Regions from separate parts of the Polaromonas sp. P3_A5 genome, predicted to be linked through region 2. Evidence: riboswitches for the same ligand, from Rfam matches in the RefSeq annotation. Region 2 holds a riboswitch; the other holds the start of a gene.
The links. Region 2 has a riboswitch for glycine ahead of AC1DU8_RS00130 (D-amino acid dehydrogenase). Riboswitches for the same ligand answer to the same signal wherever they lie in the genome.
Positions count from the first base shown of each region.

Region 1: it holds a riboswitch for glycine, as region 2 does, so the genes downstream of both, gcvT (glycine cleavage system aminomethyltransferase GcvT) here and AC1DU8_RS00130 (D-amino acid dehydrogenase) in region 2, are expected to answer to the same signal.

Region 1 covers NZ_JBFUGF010000001.1:1,283,511-1,293,320, reverse strand. Annotated here, with positions in the region: gene denD (D-erythronate dehydrogenase) at 1-413, shown strand, start outside; gene AC1DU8_RS06260 (TRAP transporter substrate-binding protein) at 506-1,477, shown strand; gene AC1DU8_RS06255 (TRAP transporter small permease) at 1,589-2,083, shown strand; gene AC1DU8_RS06250 (TRAP transporter large permease) at 2,286-3,563, shown strand; gene AC1DU8_RS06245 (hypothetical protein) at 3,636-4,205, shown strand; glycine riboswitch at 4,233-4,348, shown strand; glycine riboswitch at 4,370-4,473, shown strand; gene gcvT (glycine cleavage system aminomethyltransferase GcvT) at 4,529-5,689, shown strand; gene gcvH (glycine cleavage system protein GcvH) at 5,744-6,109, shown strand; gene gcvP (aminomethyl-transferring glycine dehydrogenase) at 6,168-9,062, shown strand; gene AC1DU8_RS06225 (sulfite exporter TauE/SafE family protein) at 9,064-9,810, shown strand, end outside.
Region 2 covers NZ_JBFUGF010000001.1:13,156-22,965, reverse strand. Annotated here, with positions in the region: gene AC1DU8_RS00145 (alpha/beta fold hydrolase) at 1-647, shown strand, start outside; gene AC1DU8_RS00140 (thioredoxin domain-containing protein) at 644-1,126, shown strand; gene AC1DU8_RS00135 (GrpB family protein) at 1,324-1,866, shown strand; glycine riboswitch at 1,969-2,057, shown strand; gene AC1DU8_RS00130 (D-amino acid dehydrogenase) at 2,277-3,590, shown strand; gene AC1DU8_RS00125 (DUF1737 domain-containing protein) at 3,684-3,890, shown strand; gene AC1DU8_RS00120 (DinB family protein) at 3,890-4,405, shown strand; gene phnD (phosphate/phosphite/phosphonate ABC transporter substrate-binding protein) at 4,696-5,667, shown strand; gene AC1DU8_RS00110 (response regulator) at 5,905-8,310, opposite strand; gene AC1DU8_RS00105 (sensor histidine kinase) at 8,307-9,602, opposite strand; gene AC1DU8_RS00100 (DAHL domain-containing protein) at 9,599-9,810, opposite strand, start outside.

The DNA of each region.
Region 1 (9,810 bases), 1.3 Mb from region 2:
TCAGCGGCATGATCCGGGAACCCCTGGCGGGGATCAGGGCGCAGTGCCCTGTGCCGCCCGAAACGGCCGTGGCTCTTGCGTCACCTGGCCGTACGGTTGAGGGATTGATTCGCGCTGCGCAAGCCAGCGACACCGAATGGGGTGCCCGCACAGCCGTCAACCTGCCGGCCCTCAAGACCACGGTCGGCGAAATGGCGCTGGCGTTGGCCCGGGTGGCCGGCAAAGATGCGGCGGATTTGATCGACTGGGTGTACGACCCTGTCATCGCAGGAATCGTGGGCAACTGGCCGGCCAATATCGACGCAGCACGCGCGCGGTCGCTGGGCCTGCTGCCTGACAGTGATTTTGAAAGCATCATCGCGGCGTACTTAAGCGAAAACCCGCGCACAACCGCTGGTGCATCGCGGCAATAATGCGTGTGCTTATGGTCGGAAAATCCTGATGCGGGACCGGCCCCAGTCGTCCACAGGATTCCCGGCCCGATCACCCAACGGAGACAAACAACATGAAGCTTTCAAAACTGATTATCGGTATGACGCTCGCAGCGGGATTCATGGCGTCTGCAAATGCACAGACCACCATGAAGATCAGCATTTCCACGGCCCAGAATTCGCATCAGGGCATTGCCATCGACACCTTTGCCAAAGAAGTCGAGAAACGCACAGCAGGCCGCTACAGGGTCCAGACCTTCTACAACGGAGCCCTGGGCGGCGAACGCGAATCCATCGAGGCCGTGCAGCTGGGCACCCAGGAGCTGGCCCTCTCCTCCACCGGCCCCGTACCCAACTTTGTCCCCGAGACCAAGATCCTCGACGTTCCCTTCCTGTTCCGGGACAAGGCGCACGCACGCGCCGTGCTGGACGGCCCCATCGGCCAGAATCTCCTGACCAAATTCGATGCCAAGGGCTTTAAGGCGCTGGCCTGGGCCGAGAACGGCTTTCGCCACATGACCAACAGCAAGCGGGATGTGAAAGTTCCGGAGGACCTGAAGGGACTGAAGATGCGCACCATGGAAAATCCGGTGCACATCGCCGCCTACAAAGGCCTTGGCATCATCACCACGCCCATGGCCTTTCCCGAAGTGTTCACGGCGCTGCAGCAAGGCACGGTCGACGGCCAGGAAAATCCCCTGTCTGTGATCATGTCCGCCAAGTTCGACCAGGTGCAAAAGCACCTTTCACTGACCGGTCACGTTTATTCACCCTGTATTTTTGTCATGAACAAGGCAGCTTTCGACAAGCTCAGTGCTGGCGACAAGACGGCATTCATTGACGCTGCCAAGGAAGCGACCAAGGCGAACCGGGCCCGCGTGGACCAGGACGATGCCAACGGTGTAGCCGAGCTGCGCAGCAAAGGCATGACCGTGATCGAAAACGTCGACAAGGCGAAGTTCGTGGCAACGCTGGCGCCAGTCAACGCCGAATTTGAAAAGCAGTTCGGCAAAGCCAACATCGACGCGATCAGGAACTACAAGTAAACCGTACCGCAGCTATTTTGCTACTTTTTTTGTAGCTACTTGCGCCCGCCACCATTGGTCTGCGGGCGTTTTCATTGAAATTTTCAATTCTCCTCATGTATCGGCGCATCCATGAAACAAGTATTTCTCCAACTTGAACGGTGGACCACCGGCTTCTCCATGCTGGTGGCCTGCGTGATGCTGGTCATCGCATCGGGGCTCGGCGTGTTCCAGATCCTGACGCGTTTTGTCTTCGAGCAGCCTGCAGAGTGGAGTGAAATTCTGATCCGCCTCAGCCTGATCTGGATGGTCTTTATGGGAATTCCCACGGCTTTCCGCCAGGGCGCCATGGTCAGCGTGGATGTGCTCTATCGCTGGAGCCCACCTCGCATCCGGCGGGTGCTGGACTGGCTGGTCTGCCTCGCCGCCCTGTTCCTCGTCGCAGTCATCGTCTGGTGGGGCTGGGACTATTCCCTTCGCGGGCGTGTGCAGTCCATGGCCGGCCTTGAATCCATTTCCATGTTTTGGGGCTATGTGGCCATGCCTGTCGGCGGCATGTTCTGCGTGATCGGCATCATCGGCAACCTGATCGACCCACAGCGGAATGAATTGGAAACCGCACAATGAGAACAAAAACTGGATTTCACCTTCAAGCAGGGGCCGCGGAACCGGCTTTGCCGGGCCGCAGGCGCGGCCCCAGAGGGGCTGGAGCCCGCGGCTCCAAGCCTGCCTGCGCAGGCTTGGACGGGCGACAGAGGCGAAGCGTCTCGCGAGCCGCGGCCTGCAAGGCCTCGCGCATTACACGAAGTGAAAAGCGTGGGGGCCAAGTATGACCGCGGTAATGATTTCCACCATGGTGCTGTGCTTTGCACTCACCGTTTCCGTGGCCGTTTCCATCGGCCTGGCGTCCATCTTCGGTATCCAGGCGTCCAACGCCAACATGCTGATTTCAGTCAAGGAGATGTTCTCCTCGATCAACAAGTTTCCGCTGGCCGCGATCCCCTTCTTCATCCTGGCCGGCAACCTGATGGAAACCGGCGGCATCTCGCGCCGCCTGGTCGAGTTCGCCAAAAGCATTGTGGGCGGCGTCCAGGGCGGCCTGCCCATGACCTGCGTGCTGACCTGCATGATTTTTGCGGCCGTGTCGGGCTCTTCTGTGGCCACTACTTTCGCCATAGGCGCCATCCTGATCCCGGCGCTCATCAAGCACGGCTACCCCACCGCCTACGCCGCAGCCCTGCAGGCCACCAGCGCAGAACTGGGCGTGATCATTCCGCCATCCATCCCCATGATTCTTTACGGCGTGAGCGCCGAGGTCTCGATCGGAGAACTCTTCATCGCCGGCTTCGGCCCGGGGCTTTTGATCGGCTGCGCGCTGATGCTGTTCGTGCACCTGTACTGCCGCTGGAAGGGCTGGGGCAAGCACGACGGCGACGGCCGCCTGAGCTTTGGCAAGGCGACCTGGCAGGCCAGCTGGGCGCTGCTGATGCCGGTGATTATTCTGGGCGGCATTTACGGCGGGATTTTCACGCCGACCGAGGCGTCGGCGGTGGCGGTGTTTTATGCGCTGGTCGTCGGCACCGTGATCTACCGCGAAATCAAGCCGGCCGACCTGTACGTCATCCTGCGCAAATCGGTGCTCTCCAGCGCCGTGATCATGTTCATCATCGCCAATGCCGGGTTGTTCGCCTTTCTGATCACCCGGGCCGGCGTGCCGGACGCCATAGGCCATTGGCTGGAAGCAGTGCTGCAATCGCCCGCCCTCTTCCTGCTCGGCGTTAACGCGGCGCTGTTCATCATCGGCATGTTCATTGAAACCAGCGCCGCCATCATTGTTCTGGCACCCATCCTGGCGCCAGTGGCTGTGCATTTCGGCATCGATCCGGTGCACTTCGGGCTGGTGATGGTGGTCAATCTTGCCCTGGGCATGATCACACCGCCTTTCGGCGTGAACCTGTTCGCGGCCTGCACCGTCGCCAGGATATCGCTGGACCGCATCGTGACCCACCTGATCCCCTTTGTGCTCGTCATCCTGGCTTGCCTGATGGTGGTCACTTACGTCCCGCAGCTGTCGCTGGCTCTGCGGGATCTCGTCTACGCAAAATAGCTTTTCGGACGGGATTCACGAGGCTGTCATTTTCAGCAGCCATGCTCGGGGTTTCATTTCAGGATGAAATCCATGCAGCTCCACAAAACCGACCGCGCCCGTGCCGAGCTCAAGCCCGGCGTGAGAACGCTAGGCCAGCGCGAGCGCACCCTGCTGCTGATGGCCGACGGCAGCAAGTCGGCCCAGGACTTCCGCCCGCTGTTTGAGGGCGACGGCGAAGCCATTGCCCTGCGCCTTTTGCGCGACGGCTTTCTGGAAGCCCATCCCGGCAAGACGTCCGCGCCGGCAAAAAACCCTGCGCCTGCACCCGCCCAAACACTCACGCCGGCGCAGTTACAGAACTTTCCCAGCCCCGAAACCACCCAGGCCATTCAGGTCTCTGCCGATCAATTTGAAGGCAAGCGCTCGCTTGCCACAACCCGGATGTTCCTGTTCGACATCTGCGAACGCATGTTCGCCCGGCGCAACCCGGAGATGGCCGAGCGCTTTCGCGAAGCGCTGCGCAATGCCAAAGACCGCGAGACCATGCTCAGCGCCTCGCGCGAAATGATCGAGGAAATCGAAAAAATCGCGGGCCACGAGCGCGCCGACTCCATCAGCGAGCGCATCGCCATGCTGCTGCCGCAGCACCAGGCCGCCTGATCGAGCCGACAGCGGCTTCCGTTACACTCAGCGGTGTCAGGAGAGAGTTTTCCTCGCGAAAACCGCCGAAGGCGCACGAGCACCCTGGGGGCACCCCCCTTGAGTAGCACTGAACGCTCAGGCAAAAGGACTGGCAACCGCCCTGCGGCGCACCACGCGGCAAGGCGTTCCCTACTGGAGAGAGGCCGCCTTTCACGGGCAGCCCACCGAAGGAGCAAGCCTGCATCGCCGGGTGAATCTCTCAGGTAAAGTGGACAGCAGGGGCAGCCCATGGATTGAGAACAAGTTCTTGCCATGACCGTGTTTGCCCCCTGGAGAATGCCTTGTCCGATTCGTCCACCTCTTCCGCCGCCCCCGAAACCTTGTTGAAAACGCCCCTGCATGACCTGCATGTGGAGCTTGGCGCGCGCATGGTGCCTTTTGCGGGCTATTCGATGCCGGTGCAGTACCCCGCGGGCCTGATGGCGGAACACCACCACACACGCCAGGCTGCCGGCCTTTTTGACGTGTCCCACATGGGCCAGCTACGCCTGGTGGGTGCTGATGCCGCAGTCGCGCTGGAATCCCTGATACCCGTTGATGTGATCGACCTGCCCGCCGGCAAGCAGCGCTACGGCCTGCTGTTGAACGACGACGGCGGCATCATCGACGACCTGATGTTCTTCAACCGCGACTACGCCAACGGCGGCGACCTCTTTGTCATCGTCAACGGCGCCTGCAAGGTCGGCGACATTGCACACATCCAGGCAAAGATCGGCTCGCGCTGCGAAGTCATCCCCATGCCGGAAATGGCGCTGATGGCGCTGCAGGGCCCACAGGCCGTCACTGCCTTGCAGCGCCTGGCGCCCGGTGTCGAAAAACTCGTATTCATGACCGGCGGCCGCTTCAGCGTGGCCGGCTGCGACTGCTTCATCACCCGCAGCGGCTACACCGGTGAAGATGGCTTTGAAGTCTCGGTGCCTGCTTCGCAAGCTGACGCACTCGCACGCGCGCTGCTCGCGCAACCTGAAGTCAAACCCATCGGCCTGGGCGCGCGCAATTCGCTGCGGCTGGAAGCGGGCCTGTGCCTCTATGGCAACGACATTGACACCACCACCACGCCGGTGGAGGCCAACCTCAACTGGGCCATGCAAAAGATCCGCCGCACCGGCGGCGCACGTGCCGGCGGCTTTCCGGGTGCGGACAAAATCCTGGCCCAACTGGCAGACCCCGCCCTACTCACCCGCAAGCGTATCGGCCTGGTGGCGCTGGAGCGCGTCCCTGTACGCGACCACACCGAACTGCAAAGCACCGACGGCATGGCTATCGGCGAAGTCACCAGCGGTTTGTTGGGCCCCACCATCAACCAGCCCGTCGCCATGGGTTACATCAAACCTGAGTTCGCTGCGCTGGGCACACGCGTGAACGCCATCGTGCGCGGCAAGCCGGTGCCCATGGAAGTGGCCGCCATGCCTTTCGTTCCCGCCCGCTACTACCGCGGTTAAGCACCAGATCAAGCTCCCCGTTTTATTCACCCCACTCAACCCCTGGAGAACCTCATGACCGTCAAATACACCGAAGACCACGAATGGGTCAAGATTGAAGGCAACGTCGCCACCGTCGGCATCACCGTGCATGCGCAGGATGCGCTGGGCGATGTGGTGTTTGTGGACCTGCCGGCTGTCGGCACCACCTTCGCCCAGAAAGAAACCGCCGGTGTTGTCGAATCCGTCAAGGCCGCGGCCGACGTGTATATGCCCTTGAGTGGCGAAGTCACCGAAATCAACGAAGCCCTAAGAGACGACCCATCTCTCGCTAACAGCGACCCGATGGGCGCCGGCTGGTTTTTCAAAGTCAAGCTGTCCGACCCAACGCAGCTTGACGCGCTGATGGACGAAACCCGCTACACCGCCTTCGCTGCCTGATTTTCTGACCGATTCTTTTTTCTGACTCCTGGCTGCCAAGCCTGACACGGGACCCGACATGTTGATGCAATCCGCCAAGCCCTTGGGCGATCTTGAAAACCCTGCCGAATTCATCGCCCGCCACATCGGCATCGATGACGCCGACGAAGTCCACATGCTCAGCATCGTGGGCTCGGCCTCGCGCCGCGCGCTGGTGGAAGGCATTGTTCCACGCTCGATTGCACGCAGCACCGCCATGGCCATCCCGGCCCCCGTCACGGAGGCGGCCGCGCTCAAGCAGCTCAAAGCCATCGCGGCCAAGAACCAGGTGTTCAAGAACTTCATTGGCCAAGGCTACTACGGCACCTACACGCCGGGCGTGATCCTGCGCAACATCCTCGAGAACCCCGCCTGGTACACGGCCTACACGCCCTACCAGGCTGAGATTTCGCAGGGCCGCATGGAAGCGCTGATCAACTTCCAGACCATGGTCTGCGACCTGACCGGCATGCCGATCGCCAACGCCTCCATGCTCGACGAAGCCACCGCCGCCGCCGAAGCCATGACCCTGGCCAAGCGCAGCGTGAAAAGCAAAAGCAATGTCTTCATCGTCGCAGGCGACTGCCACCCGCAAACAATTGAGGTGATCCAGACCCGCGCAAAGCCCTTGGGCATCGAGGTGAAGGTCAGCACGGCAGCCGTCACGGTGCCGCAACTGATGGCCGAAGGCAATTACTTCGGCGTGCTGGCGCAATACCCCGCCACCACAGGCAGCATCCATGACCTGCGCCCGCTGGCCGGCCAGGCGCATGTCGATGGCGCAGCCCTCTGCGTTGCGGCCGACCTGCTGGCGCTCACGCTGCTGGCCCCGCCCGGTGAATGGGATGCCGACATCGTGCTCGGCAACACCCAGCGCTTCGGCATGCCCATGGGCAACGGGGGGCCGCACGCGGCTTACCTTGCCTGCCGCGACGAATTCAAGCGCTCGCTGCCCGGCCGCCTGGTCGGCGTGACCATCGACAGCCACGGCAACCCGACCTACCGCCTGGCGCTGCAAACCCGTGAGCAACACATCCGCCGCGAGAAAGCCACCTCCAACATCTGCACCGCGCAGGTGCTGCCAGCCGTCATCGCCAGCATGTACGCGGTCTACCACGGCCCGCAAGGCCTCAAGCGCATCGCCGAGCGTGTGGCGGCCTATACGGCCATCTTCGTGCAGGGTCTCAAAGAGCTGGGCTATGAAATCACCAACACAGGCGCCTTCGATTCCGTCACGGTGAAGACGGGTGACGCTACCAATTTGATAGCTGACCGCGCACGTTCGGCGGGCGCCAACCTGCGTTTTCGCTTGAATAATCACCTGGGCGTGTCGCTGGACGAGACCACCAGCCGCAAGGACATCGAACTGCTCTGGTCCTTCTTCGCCAGGCCCGGCCAGACCGTACCCGTGGTCAGCGCTTTCGAAAAGGGCATCGAGTCGCTGATCCCCGCCGGCCTGCGCCGCACCAGCGCCTTCCTGTCGCACCCGGTGTTCAACACCCACCACTCCGAAACCGGCATGCTGCGCTACATCCGCATGCTGAGCGACAAAGATCTCGCACTGGACCGCAGCATGATTCCGCTGGGCAGCTGCACCATGAAGCTCAATGCCACCAGCGAGATGATTCCCATCACCTGGCCGGAGTTCGCCAACATTCACCCCTTCGCACCCGCAGACCAGCTGCAGGGCTATGCGGAACTCGACAAGCAGTTGCGCGACTGGCTGTGCCAAGCCACGGGTTATGCAGGCATCAGCCTGCAGCCTAACGCCGGCTCGCAAGGCGAGTACGCGGGCCTGCTGGTCATCAAGGCCTTTCATGAAGCCAAAGGCCAGGGTCATCGCAACATCTGCCTGATCCCTTCGTCGGCTCACGGCACCAACCCGGCCAGCGCCCAGATGGTGGGCATGACCGTCGTCGTGACCGCCTGCGACGCGCTGGGCAATGTCGACATGGCCGACCTCAAGGCCAAGTGCGAACAGCACAGCGCCAACCTCGCCTGCGTGATGATCACCTACCCCAGCACGCATGGCGTGTTCGAAACCCAGGTAAAAGAGCTCTGCGCCATGGTGCACAGCCACGGCGGACGCGTTTACGTGGACGGCGCCAACATGAACGCACTGGTGGGCGTGGCCGCGCCGGGCGAGTTCGGCGGCGACGTGAGCCACCTGAACCTGCACAAAACCTTTTGCATCCCGCACGGCGGCGGCGGCCCGGGCGTTGGCCCGGTGTGCGTGGTGGCTGACCTGGTGCCTTACCTGCCCGGCCATGCCACGGCCGGCATTCCCGTCAACGGCGTGGGGGCGGTTTCTGCGGCCCCCCTGGGTAACGCAGCGGTGTTGCCCATCAGCTGGATGTACTGCCGCATGATGGGACCAGAAGGGTTGACGCAGGCGACTGAAGTCGCCATCCTGAGCGCCAACTACATCAGCTCGCGCCTCAAGGACCACTACCCCACGCTATACGCCAGCGAGAATGGCCATGTCGCGCATGAATGCATTCTCGATCTGCGCCCGCTCAAGGAAACCAGCGGCGTCACCGCCGAAGACGTGGCCAAGCGCCTGATGGACTACGGCTTTCACGCGCCCACATTGAGCTTCCCTGTGCCCGGCACCCTGATGGTCGAGCCGACCGAAAGCGAAACCCTGGCCGAGCTGGACCGTTTCATCGACGCGATGATCGCCATCCGCGAAGAGATCCGAAAAATCGAAGCTGGCCAATGGCCGCAAGACAACAACCCGCTCAAGCATGCGCCGCACACCGCGGCCAGCCTGATGGGCGCTGACTGGGACCGCCCTTACTCCCGCGAAACCGGCGCCTTCCCATTGGCCTCGCTCAAGCAGGTCAAATACTGGCCGCCGGTGGGCCGCGTCGACAACGTTTACGGCGACCGCAACCTTTTTTGCAGCTGCGTGCCCGTGAGTGATTACGCCTGAGTTGGACGCTCACATCATCCTGATCGTCGCGGGGGCGGCGGCAGCGGGGTTTGTCCAGGGCCTGTCGGGTTTTGGCTTCAGCCTTGTCGCCATGTCTTTCTGGGCCTGGGCTATAGACCCGAAGCTGGCGGCTGTCATGGCGGTGTTCGGCGGCCTGACGGGCCAGGTCATGGCGGCCTTTACGGTCAGCCGCACAACTGACTGGAAGCGCCTGCTGCCGTTTCTGGCCGGCGGCCTGCTGGGGCTCCCGCTGGGTTTGCTGTTGTTGCCGCAACTTGACGTCCAGCTCTTCAAGCTGTTTCTCGGCATGCTGCTGGCGCTATGGTGCCCGGCCATGCTTTTTTCGGGCAAGCTCCCGCGCATTCACCATGGGGGCCGCGTCGCCGACGGCACGATTGGCGTTGCCGGTGGTTTCATGGGGGCCTTGGGTGGTTTCAGCGGTGTGATTCCGACACTGTGGTGCACCCTGCGCGGCTACGAAAAGAGTGCCCAGCGCGCCGTCATCCAGAACTTCAATCTGGCCGTGCTGACCGTCACCATGGCCAGCTATGTTGCCGCCGGCCTGGTCACGCGCGAAACGCTGCCCATGCTGGCCATCGTGGCGCCTGCTGCGCTCATTTGCGCCTGGCTGGGCGGGCGTGTTTACACGGGCATCAGCGACCTGGCCTTTCGCAGACTGGTGCTGAGCCTGCTGACCTGCTCCGGCGTGGCGATGCTGGTGTCATCCGTGCCGGAGTTGCTGCGGCGG
Region 2 (9,810 bases):
ACAAGGTGTTCACGCCGACACTGACCGGCCTGGGCGAACGCGCCCATTTGCTTTCACCCACGATCAACCTCGACACGCACATCAACGACGTGATCAACCTGATTGAGGCGGAAGAGTTGCACGAGGTGACGCTCGCGGTGCATTCCTATGCCGGCATGATCGGCACGGCTGTCACTGACCGCATGCCCGACCGCATCAAGCACCTGGTGTATGTGGATGCGGTGGTGCCCAAGCCCGGCGAGAGCTGGAGCAGCACGCAGGCCAGCGCCACGCAGCAGCAGCGCATGGCGGCGGCGCAGGCTTCACCCAGCTTCAGCTTTCCGGCGCCCGACCCGGAGGTGTTCGGCCTGCACGATGCCGACCGCGAATGGGTCAAGCGCCGGCAGACGCCGCACCCCGGCAACACCTACCAGGCACCGCTGCACTTTGATATGCAGCGCGTAGCCGCCGTGCCGCGCACTTTTGTGAATTGCACCGAGCCCGCATTGGCCACGATTGAACCCAGCCGGCTGCGCGTGAAGGACGCAAAGTTCTGGGACGGTGCATGGCTGCCGAATTCGCGCGTGGTCGAAATCAAAACCGGCCATGACCCCATGATCAGCGAACCGGCTGCGCTGACGAAGATTTTGCTGGAAAGCGCTGAATGAGCCAGGTGGCCCGCCGCCAGTTCACAGCCGCGCTGGCAGCCGGGCTGGCCGTGCCCCAGCTTGCGCTGGCCAAAGACACGGCCTTGCCTGTGCCGGCCTCTTTGCCGGCTGCCGCTGGAATCGCCGCCCTTAAAAATGAGCCGCTGGTGCTGCTGGTCAGCCTGCCCGGCTGCCCATTCTGCGAGCTGGTACGGCGCAACTACCTGCTGCCAGGGCAACGAGACGGCAGCCTGCACGCCTGGCAGCTCAACATCAGCGACCGCACGACACCGCTGACCGGCTTTGACGGCCAGGTGACGACAGCCGCCGCGCAAGTCGCGGCATGGAAAGCCGGTTTCACCCCCACGGTGCTGTTTCTGGGCCCGGCCGGGCAAGACCTGGCGGAACGGCTGGTTGGCCTGGCGTCTGTCGACTTTTATGGCGCCTACCTGGAAGAGCGGCTGACGCAGGCGCGCAAAGCTGTGCTGGCGCTCAGGTAAATGAAATGCAGACCGCCCCATTCGCAGCCGTGGGGATTTCTGGTTGCTATTGTTTTGATAGCTGCTCGCGCAATCACTGATTGGGCAAATGGCCTTTTTCATGCTTAAAACCGCCCCAAAAATAGCCCCGCAAAGGATTCTGGCGTGTCGCACAGCGTTTTTTGCCCCTGCACAACAACCTGCCAGCCGTCACGCGCATGACTGACCAGGAATCGCTGCTTGCCGCTATCCACGAGGAAGTGGTCTTGCAGGCCTACAACCCAGCCTGGCCCCAGCAGTTTGTGGCTGAGCGGGACCGCCTGCTTGCGCTCTCCCCTCAGCTGCCGGCCCGCCTGATCGACATCCAGCACATCGGCAGCACAGCCGTGCCCGGCCTGGCGGCCAAACCGGTGATCGACATGCTGGCCGGTGTGGAATCCATGGCGGCGGCCGAGGCGCTTCTGGCGCCGCTGTGCGCCAACGGTTACACGACCTCCGCTGAATTCAATGCCTCGCTGACCGACCGTAAATGGCTGATGCGCTGGACAGAAGGGCGGCGCACGCATCATCTGCACCTGGTGGTTCACGGCGGCGAGGTGTGGGCGCAGCGCCTGCGTTTTCGCGACGCCCTGCGTTCGGACCCGGCGCTGGCGGCGCGCTATGCCGCGCTCAAGGCGGAACTGGCGGCCAGGCACCCGGGTGACCGCGAGGCCTATACCGATGCCAAAGCCGCGTTTGTGCAGGCGGCCAGCGAAGGCTGAGCCTCCCTGCTTCCTACTATTAAGCCGCTGAATCAACCCGCTAGACCTGTACTGAACGCCGCATTCACGCTTGGCAAAACAGGCTTCGGTGGTAAATTCAAACCCGTTCAAGCAGGAGAGCGCTGCCCCAAAGGCAGCCACCGAAGGCGCAAACTTCCATAATCGCTCAGGTCCCGTACTGCCCGGAACACACAGCCGTCTGGAGAGACGCCGCACGCAAGGTGCAGCGCACCGAAGGAGCAAAGCCGAAGCCCCAAGCAACGGCTGAATCTCTCAGGTAACAAGGACAGTGGAAGCGGCCGCAAGCATGTGATGGCTTGGCGGTTGCCACGATTCTTCCGATTCAACAGCAACCCCTGGCACGGCGCTTGCGCTACTGCAATGTTCTGCTTGAATGAAAAGGAATCGCCATGAAAGTCATGGTTTTGGGTGCGGGTGTCACGGGGATCACCACGGCCTGGTATTTGGCGCAACGCGGCCATGAAGTCACGGTGGTGGAGCGCCGCAACGCGGCCGCGATGGAAACCAGCTTTGCCAACGGCGGGCAAATATCGGTGAGCCACGCGGAGCCCTGGGCCAACCCGGGCGCGCCGCTGAAAGTGCTGCAATGGCTGGCGCGTGAAGACGCACCGCTGCTCTTCAGGCTGCGCGCCGATGTGAACCAGTGGCTGTGGGGGCTGGAGTTTTTGCGCAACTGCACGCCCGCGCGCACGGCACAAAACATCAAGCAGATCGTGAACCTGGGCATGTACAGCCGCGGCGCGCTGCAAAAACTGCGCGCCGAGCTGGGCCTGCTGTACAACGCGCAGACCAAGGGCATCCTGCACTTCTACACCAGCCAGGCCGAGTACGATGCGGCGCAGGAGCCCGCGCGCATCATGCGCGAGCACGGCTGCGAACTCGACATGAAGACGGCCGACGAGTGTGTGGCGATTGAGCCCGCGCTGGCGCAATGCCGCGGCAGCATCGTGGGCGGCAGCATGACACCCAGCGATGAATCGGGTGACGCCCGCGCGTTTACCGCCGCGCTGGCGGCGCGCTGCGAGCAGGCCGGTGTGAAATTTTTGTACAACACCACGGTGCTGGGCCTGGACGCTGCAGAGGGGCAGCTGAACGGCGTGCAGGTGGCGATGGGCAGCGGCGAGGCCGGCGGCAAGGTCGAGATGCTGAAAGCCGACGCGTATGTGATGTGCCTGGGCGCCTTCAGCGCGCAGTGGGCCAAGGTGCTGGGGCAAAGCCTGCGCATCTACCCGGCCAAGGGTTATTCGGTCACACTGCCCGTGATCAACGAGGCGGCGTCGTACCAGGTCAGCCTGACGGATGACGAGTACAAGCTGGTGTTCTCGCGTTTTGGCAACCGCTTGCGCATTGCCGGCACGGCCGAGCTCAACGGCTACAACACCGAGCTGAACCTGGTGCGCTGCAACGCCATCGTGCGCCGTGTGAAGCAGCTCTTTCCCGACATGACGGACGGCGAGGGCGCGCAGTTCTGGACAGGCCTGCGGCCGGCCACGCCGAGCAATGTGCCTTACATCGGCAAAAGCAAGGCCTCCAATGTCTTTCTCAACACGGGCCACGGCACACTGGGCTGGACGCATGCCTGCGGCTCGGGCGCGGCGATTGCGGACATCGTGAGCGGGCGCGTGCCGGAAGTCGACTTTGCGTTTACCGGGATGCCGGCACCGGGGCGTGTGATGGCATTGCCGGGGATGGCGAAGGCCTGAGCAAGGCCTGAAAAGGGGGTCTGAAGCACGGCGTCCTGCAGCAGGTGGGCGGAAACGGTAATATCGCCCTCCGTTCATCAGCCGCTTGCCGCCATGACATCACCCGCCACCACGCCCCCCGACGGTCTTCCCACCTACAGGCTCCTTACCGGCCCTGATGACGCGAGCTTTTGCCGCCGCGTGAGCGAGGCGCTGGCGCTGGGTTACGAGCTTTACGGCTCGCCGGCGGCGACCTTTAATGGCGAGAACGTGATCGTGGCGCAGGCGGTGCTGTGGCCTTCGCTGCGCAAGGCCGGCTGATGAGCAGTGCCCTGCCCCTGAACCCCGCAACGCTCCAGGCCATGGCGGATTTTCCGCGCCATCTGGAACAGTTTTACGATGCGATTCCTGAAAGCCACAAGGGTTGGACGCCGCCGTCGTGGGAAGGCATTCCGAGCGAACACTTCACGGCCCTCGCGCAGATCTGCCACGTGCGGGACATCGAGATCGACGGCTACCACGTGCGATTTCAGCGCACCTTGTCGGAAACCAATCCCGTGCTGGAATCACTGGACGGCTATGTACTGGAAAAGGAACGCGACTACGCGGCTGCTGATGCGCAGGAAGTCTTCGCGGCGTTTCGGGCAGCACGCACCCGGACGATGGCCATGCTGTCGGGCATCACGCCCGAACAACTGGGCCGCACGGCGGAATTCGAAGGTTACGGCGCCCTCACGTTGCGCAGCCTGGTGCATTACCTGTGCAGCCATGACCAGCAACACCTGGCCGGTCTGCAATGGCTGCTCGGGAAAATCGACGCCTCCCTCGCCGCTTGAGGCCTTCACCCCCCTGTCGCACAGCACGGGCATCCTGAGGCGCAGTATTGGCCGCCTCCCAGGCGCTTACAGGTTGCCAGGGCCGTCTTTTCAATGAAAAAACAACAGCCTCTGAAGCAGATACGCTGATTTATGTCACGAAGGTATTCATTCGAATGTAACAAAAAGTTCGTTTTGACGCGCCGTCATGCACACTGATTGGGTTGGGAGCGCGGTTTGTGTATAGCCAGCGGCATACAAACCTGCATTCCTGCGTATCGGTTTTTTCATAGACAACTGGAGTGATCAACATGAAGTTTTATCTGCGCCATGCAGCAATATTGGCCAGCGCCGCCTGCGCCCTGGGTTCGGCAACAGCCCAGACCGACGAGGCGAAGCCTGCACGCAAGGCAAAAGCAGCGGCCGCCACCCCCGCGCCCGCGCCCGAAAAATATTCCGGCCCTCGCGAAAAAATGGTCGTGGCCATGCCCAAGACCTATGGCAAGAGCGAAACCATGGCCTTGTGGGGCGACTACTTCAGCCACCTGTCACGCTGCGGAAACATCGACCTGCAAAACGCGCAAGGCGAATCGATGGACAAGACCAGCAACATCGACATCCTCGGTGAAAAAGAGCTGATTGAAGGTATCTCGGCCGGCAAGGTCCAGCTGGCACAGGTCAACCCCGGCCTGGCTGCGCAGTTGGTCACCGCCGGCCAGCCGGCGCCGTTTGGCGTTCCGGGCAACAAGGCCACGGGCCTGCGCAACTCCTACAAACTGATTCTGATCACCCGCATCGACAGCCCGTACAGGGAACCGAAGGACCTGATCGGCAAGAAAATCGCGCACACCACGCCAACCTCGAACTCGGGCAACCTCGCGCCGCGCGCGCTGTTCCCGGCGCTGGGCCTGACGCCGGACAAGGACTACGAAGTCGTGTTCTCCAACGGCCACGAGCGCTCCGTCACGGGCGTGATGCATGGTTTTTATCCGGCCGCAGCCGTGGCCAGCGATTTGTACCAGCGCATGGTCGTCAAGGGCGACGTCAAAGGCTCGAGCATCCGCACGCTCTGGGAAAGCCCGCCCTTCATGACGGAAACCTGGACCATGAGCAAGGACGTTTCGCCCGAACTGCAGGCACGCGTGAAGAAATGCTCGTTCAGCTACAGCTTCTCACCCACACTGAAAAAGCAGCTGCCCGGCAACGACACCTTCCTGCCCATCAACTTTGATCGCGACTTCGCGACGGTGATGCAGGTCTACCGCGCCAGTCAAAAGAAGTAGAGCCCCCACGGTCGCTCACTTCGTGTAGCTCCCTGCCCCCCGAGGGGGCCGCCCGCCTGTGGCCCGGCAAAGCCGGTTCCACGGCTCGAGCTGGCCTGAAGATTCTGTGAGTACGCCAGTGATGGAGGTATTTCACCAGCAGGGGCCGCGGGACTGGCTTTGCCAGACCGCAGGCGCCGCCCCCTGGAAGGGGGGAACAGGCTACACGCAGTGAGCCTGGACGGGGGTGAGTCTATTTCAGGCACTCAAAGGTGGGTGAACCGTTCCCCAGAGGCTTTCATCGAGCACCCGCTGCAGGGTCCGAATCAGCTGCTCGTTGGAAGTGTGTGCTTTCACCAGCACCGCCTCCGCACGCTGGCTTTGCTTCGGCTCCACATCGTGCGCGGAAAACACGACCACTGGCGGCACGATGTCGAGCGCTTCAATGGTGTCCAGCAGTCCCCAGCCCGAGCCGTCTTTCAACGTCAGGTCAAGCAGCACCAGGTCATAGCGGCGGCGCGCCAGCTGGTCGCGTGCCTCGCGCAGCGTGGCGGCAAATTCAAAGGTGGCAAAGTCCTGGGCAATGGCCGCGGCAATGCGCTGGATATCGAGGTCGTCCTCGACGTGCAAAATGCGCGGCCGGCCTTCGGCCATGTTACCGATGGCACGGTGCAAACTGAGGATCAGGAGGTTCTCATCGATGGGTTTTTCCAGCCATGTTGAAACCGCCAGGGGCTGGGTATTGAACTCGAGCTCGCCTTCTTCAGCATTGGCCGAGACCACCACGATCGGCAGGTCTTTCGTCGCCTCTTCGCGGCGCAGTGCACGAATCAGGCTGATGCCGTCCTGGTCGGGCAGGTTCAGGTCGACCGTCATGGCAGCGTAGGGCATCAGCATGACTTGCTCCAGCGCCTGCCCTGCGCTGTGCACCATGTCCGAGTCAAAGCCGCCTTTATCAAGCATCAGGTTGATCAGGCGGGCAATGTCGGGATCGTCTTCGCAGACCAGGATGAGCGGCCTGGTCGCTGCCCCGGACCTGATGCTGGTTTGAATCGGCGCCGGCACCGCCTCGGGCAGCTCAAAGAAGAAAACAGTTCCGACGCCGGTTTCCGTCGTGAACCCGATTTGGCCGCCCATCCGCTCCACGATGGCGCGCGAGATGTTCAGGCCCAGGCCCGTACCACCCATTTTTCGGGTGTCCGATGTGTCGGCTTGCGAGAATTTCTGAAAGATGCGCTTTCGGAACTCTTCGGGAATGCCGGGGCCGCTGTCGGCGACTTCCACCCGGACCCTGCCGTTCTTGCACAGCAGCCGGACTTCCACGCAGGACTGGGCCGGCGCGAATTTCACGGCGTTGGACAACAGGTTGGTAATGACCTGGGTCAGCCTGTCGCTGTCGACGCTGACCCTTACCGCTTCTGCCGGTGCGTCCAGAACCAGCTTGACGTTGTGCTGGCCTGCGAAGCCTTCGTTGGCCGTCAGGGCTTGCGTCAGCAGAGGCTGCAGTTCCATCTGCTGGAAGTCAAAACGCATTTTTCCGGATTCAATTTTTTCGCTGTCCAGAATGTCGTTGATCAACCTGATGAGCCGTTCGCAATTGTTGGTGGCGATGCCGACCAGGTTTTTGGCCATGGCCGGCAGCTCCCCGGCCACGCCGCCGGCGATCAGGCCCAGGGAGCCGCGAATGGAGGTCAGCGGGGTGCGCAACTCATGACTGACGGTAGAGACGAACTCACTCTTCATGCGGTCAATGCGCTTGAGTTCGGTCACGTCGGTGCCCAGCGAGAAAAAGCCGACCACCTTGCCTTCGTCCTCGTTTTCGCCGTAGCGTGGAAAGTACTGCATGACGTAGTCGCGCAGCTGGCCATCTGACGTGACCTGCGTGCGATCGTATTGCGCCGCGTAACCGGCGAGCGCTTCTTCAATCTTGCCCCGCTCTTTTTCGTGGAGCTCGTCGCCCATCAGTTCGCGCATGGTCTTGCCGTGGATCTGGCCGTGCTTCAGGCCAAGAACTTCTTCGTAGGCAAGGTTATGGAACTGAAAGCGCTGTTCGGCGTCGATATAGGCAATCAAGGCGGGCACACTGTCCGTGATCTGGCGCAGTTGTGATTCGCTGTCATGCAAGGCGCGGGTGCGCTCCTGCACGGCTTCCTCCAGGCCGCTCACCTGCGCTGCCGCCTGCTGCGCCAGCTCCCATTTTGTGGTCAGCATTCTTGCCAGCTGGCTGACTTCAACCGGATCAAACGGTTTTTTCAGAATCAGGAGACGATCCCGGGCTTCCAGCCGCGCGAACACATCTTCCCAGGCATGGTCGGAGTAGGCGGTGCAGATGACGATCTGTACCTTTGGATCAACGCGCCAGAGCCGTTCGATGGTCTCCACACCATCCCAGCCCGGCGGCATGCGCATGTCCACAAAGGCCATGGCATAGGGCCGCCCGGCCCGAACGGAGACCTCGACCTTGTCCAGACCCTCACGTCCCTGGTAGGCCGAGTCCAGCTCAAAGCCATCATCGGATACCGGTGCGGCGTCGCCAAACAACAGGGCTTCGGCATCGTCCAGGTCATGCGCAACCGGCCTGGACGCAAGAATTTTCCGGAAGTCTTCGTGGATGGACGGCATGTCGTCGATCAGCAAAATGCGCCGGTTCTGCAGTTGAGTCATGGCTGGCTCCTGTGTTTTTTCGCATCAGCCGGGCTTTCATCGGGCGAGTGTTGCCGCACAGGCGATGGAATGGTGAAGAAAAATGTGGCACCTTGCCCCACCGCCCCTTCGGCCCAGATACGACCGCCGTGACGGGAAATGATCCGGTGAGCGCTTGCCAGCCCGATTCCCATCCCTGCAAACTCACCCGGTGAATGCAGGCGCTGGAAGGTACCGAACAATTTGTCCGCGTACGTCATGTCAAACCCGACGCCGTTATCACGGACAAAATAGACCGTACTTTCGTTGTCGGGGTGCTGCGCCCCAACCCAGATCTCGGGGGCAGTGGCATGGACGGTGAACTTCCATGCGTTGGAAATAAGGTTTTCCATTACCTGGCACAGCAACGCGGAGTCACCCACAGCGGTAAGGTTGGGCGTTATGTGGACTTTCACATCTCGCGCGGTATTGCGTTTCTGGCAGTCACCGCGCACGCGCTCGGCTATTGCCGTGAGGTCGACTGTCTCGATCTTCAGGTTGGTACGGGACACCTGGGCCAGCAGCAGAAGGCCATCCGTGAGCTCACCCATTTGCCTGACTCCCTCGCGTATCCGGCTCAGGTAATGCCTCGCGCGTTCCGCCGCATCACCGCTGACCGCCTTTTGCAGCAAGTGGCTGAAGCCGTCAATCGAGTTCAGGGGAGAGCGCAAGTCATGCGCGAGCGAATACGAGAAGGCTTCGAGTTCCTTGTTGGACTGGCGCAAAGCCGCTTCGGTTGCCCTGAGATCCTGCACGGTATCTTCCAGGCTGCTCACCTGTGCTGCCGCGCGCCGCGCCAGCTCCCATTTGGCGGTCAGTGTTCTCGCGAGCTGGCTGACTTCGATCATGTCGAATGGCTTTTTGAGCACCAGCAGGCGGTCCTGCACGTCCAGCCGCGCCAGCACATTTTCCCAGGGATGGTCGGAGTAGGCTGTGCAGATCACGATCTGCACATGCGGATCAACACCCCAAAGCCGCTCGATGGTCTCCACCCCGTCCCAGCCCGGCGGCATGCGCATGTCCACAAAAGCCATGGCATAGGGCCGCCCGGCCCGGATGGATTCCTCCACCTTGGCCACACCTTCGGCGCCCTGATAAGCGGAGTCCAGTTCAAAATCACCGTAGGAAATCTGCGTGACCTCACCAAACAACTCGGTTTCGGCAACGTCCAGATCACGCGCCACCGGTTTCGCAGCGAGGATTTTGCGAAAGTCCTCATGGATCGACAGCATGTCGTCGATCAGCAGGATGCGCTGGTTCTGTAGCTGCGTCATGATTTGGTCTGCGCGATATCCATTGGCAGCTCCAGTGTGAAGGTGGCCCCCAGACCCGGCCCGTCGCTGTGAGCGGAAAGTGTCCCGCCCATCTGGCTGACTGCCAGCGCGCAACTGTGCAAACCAAAGCCGTGGCCTGTTTTGCGCGTCGTAAATCCGTGCGAGAAAATCAGCGTGAGGTTTTCCGCCGGTATCCCCTCTCCCTTAT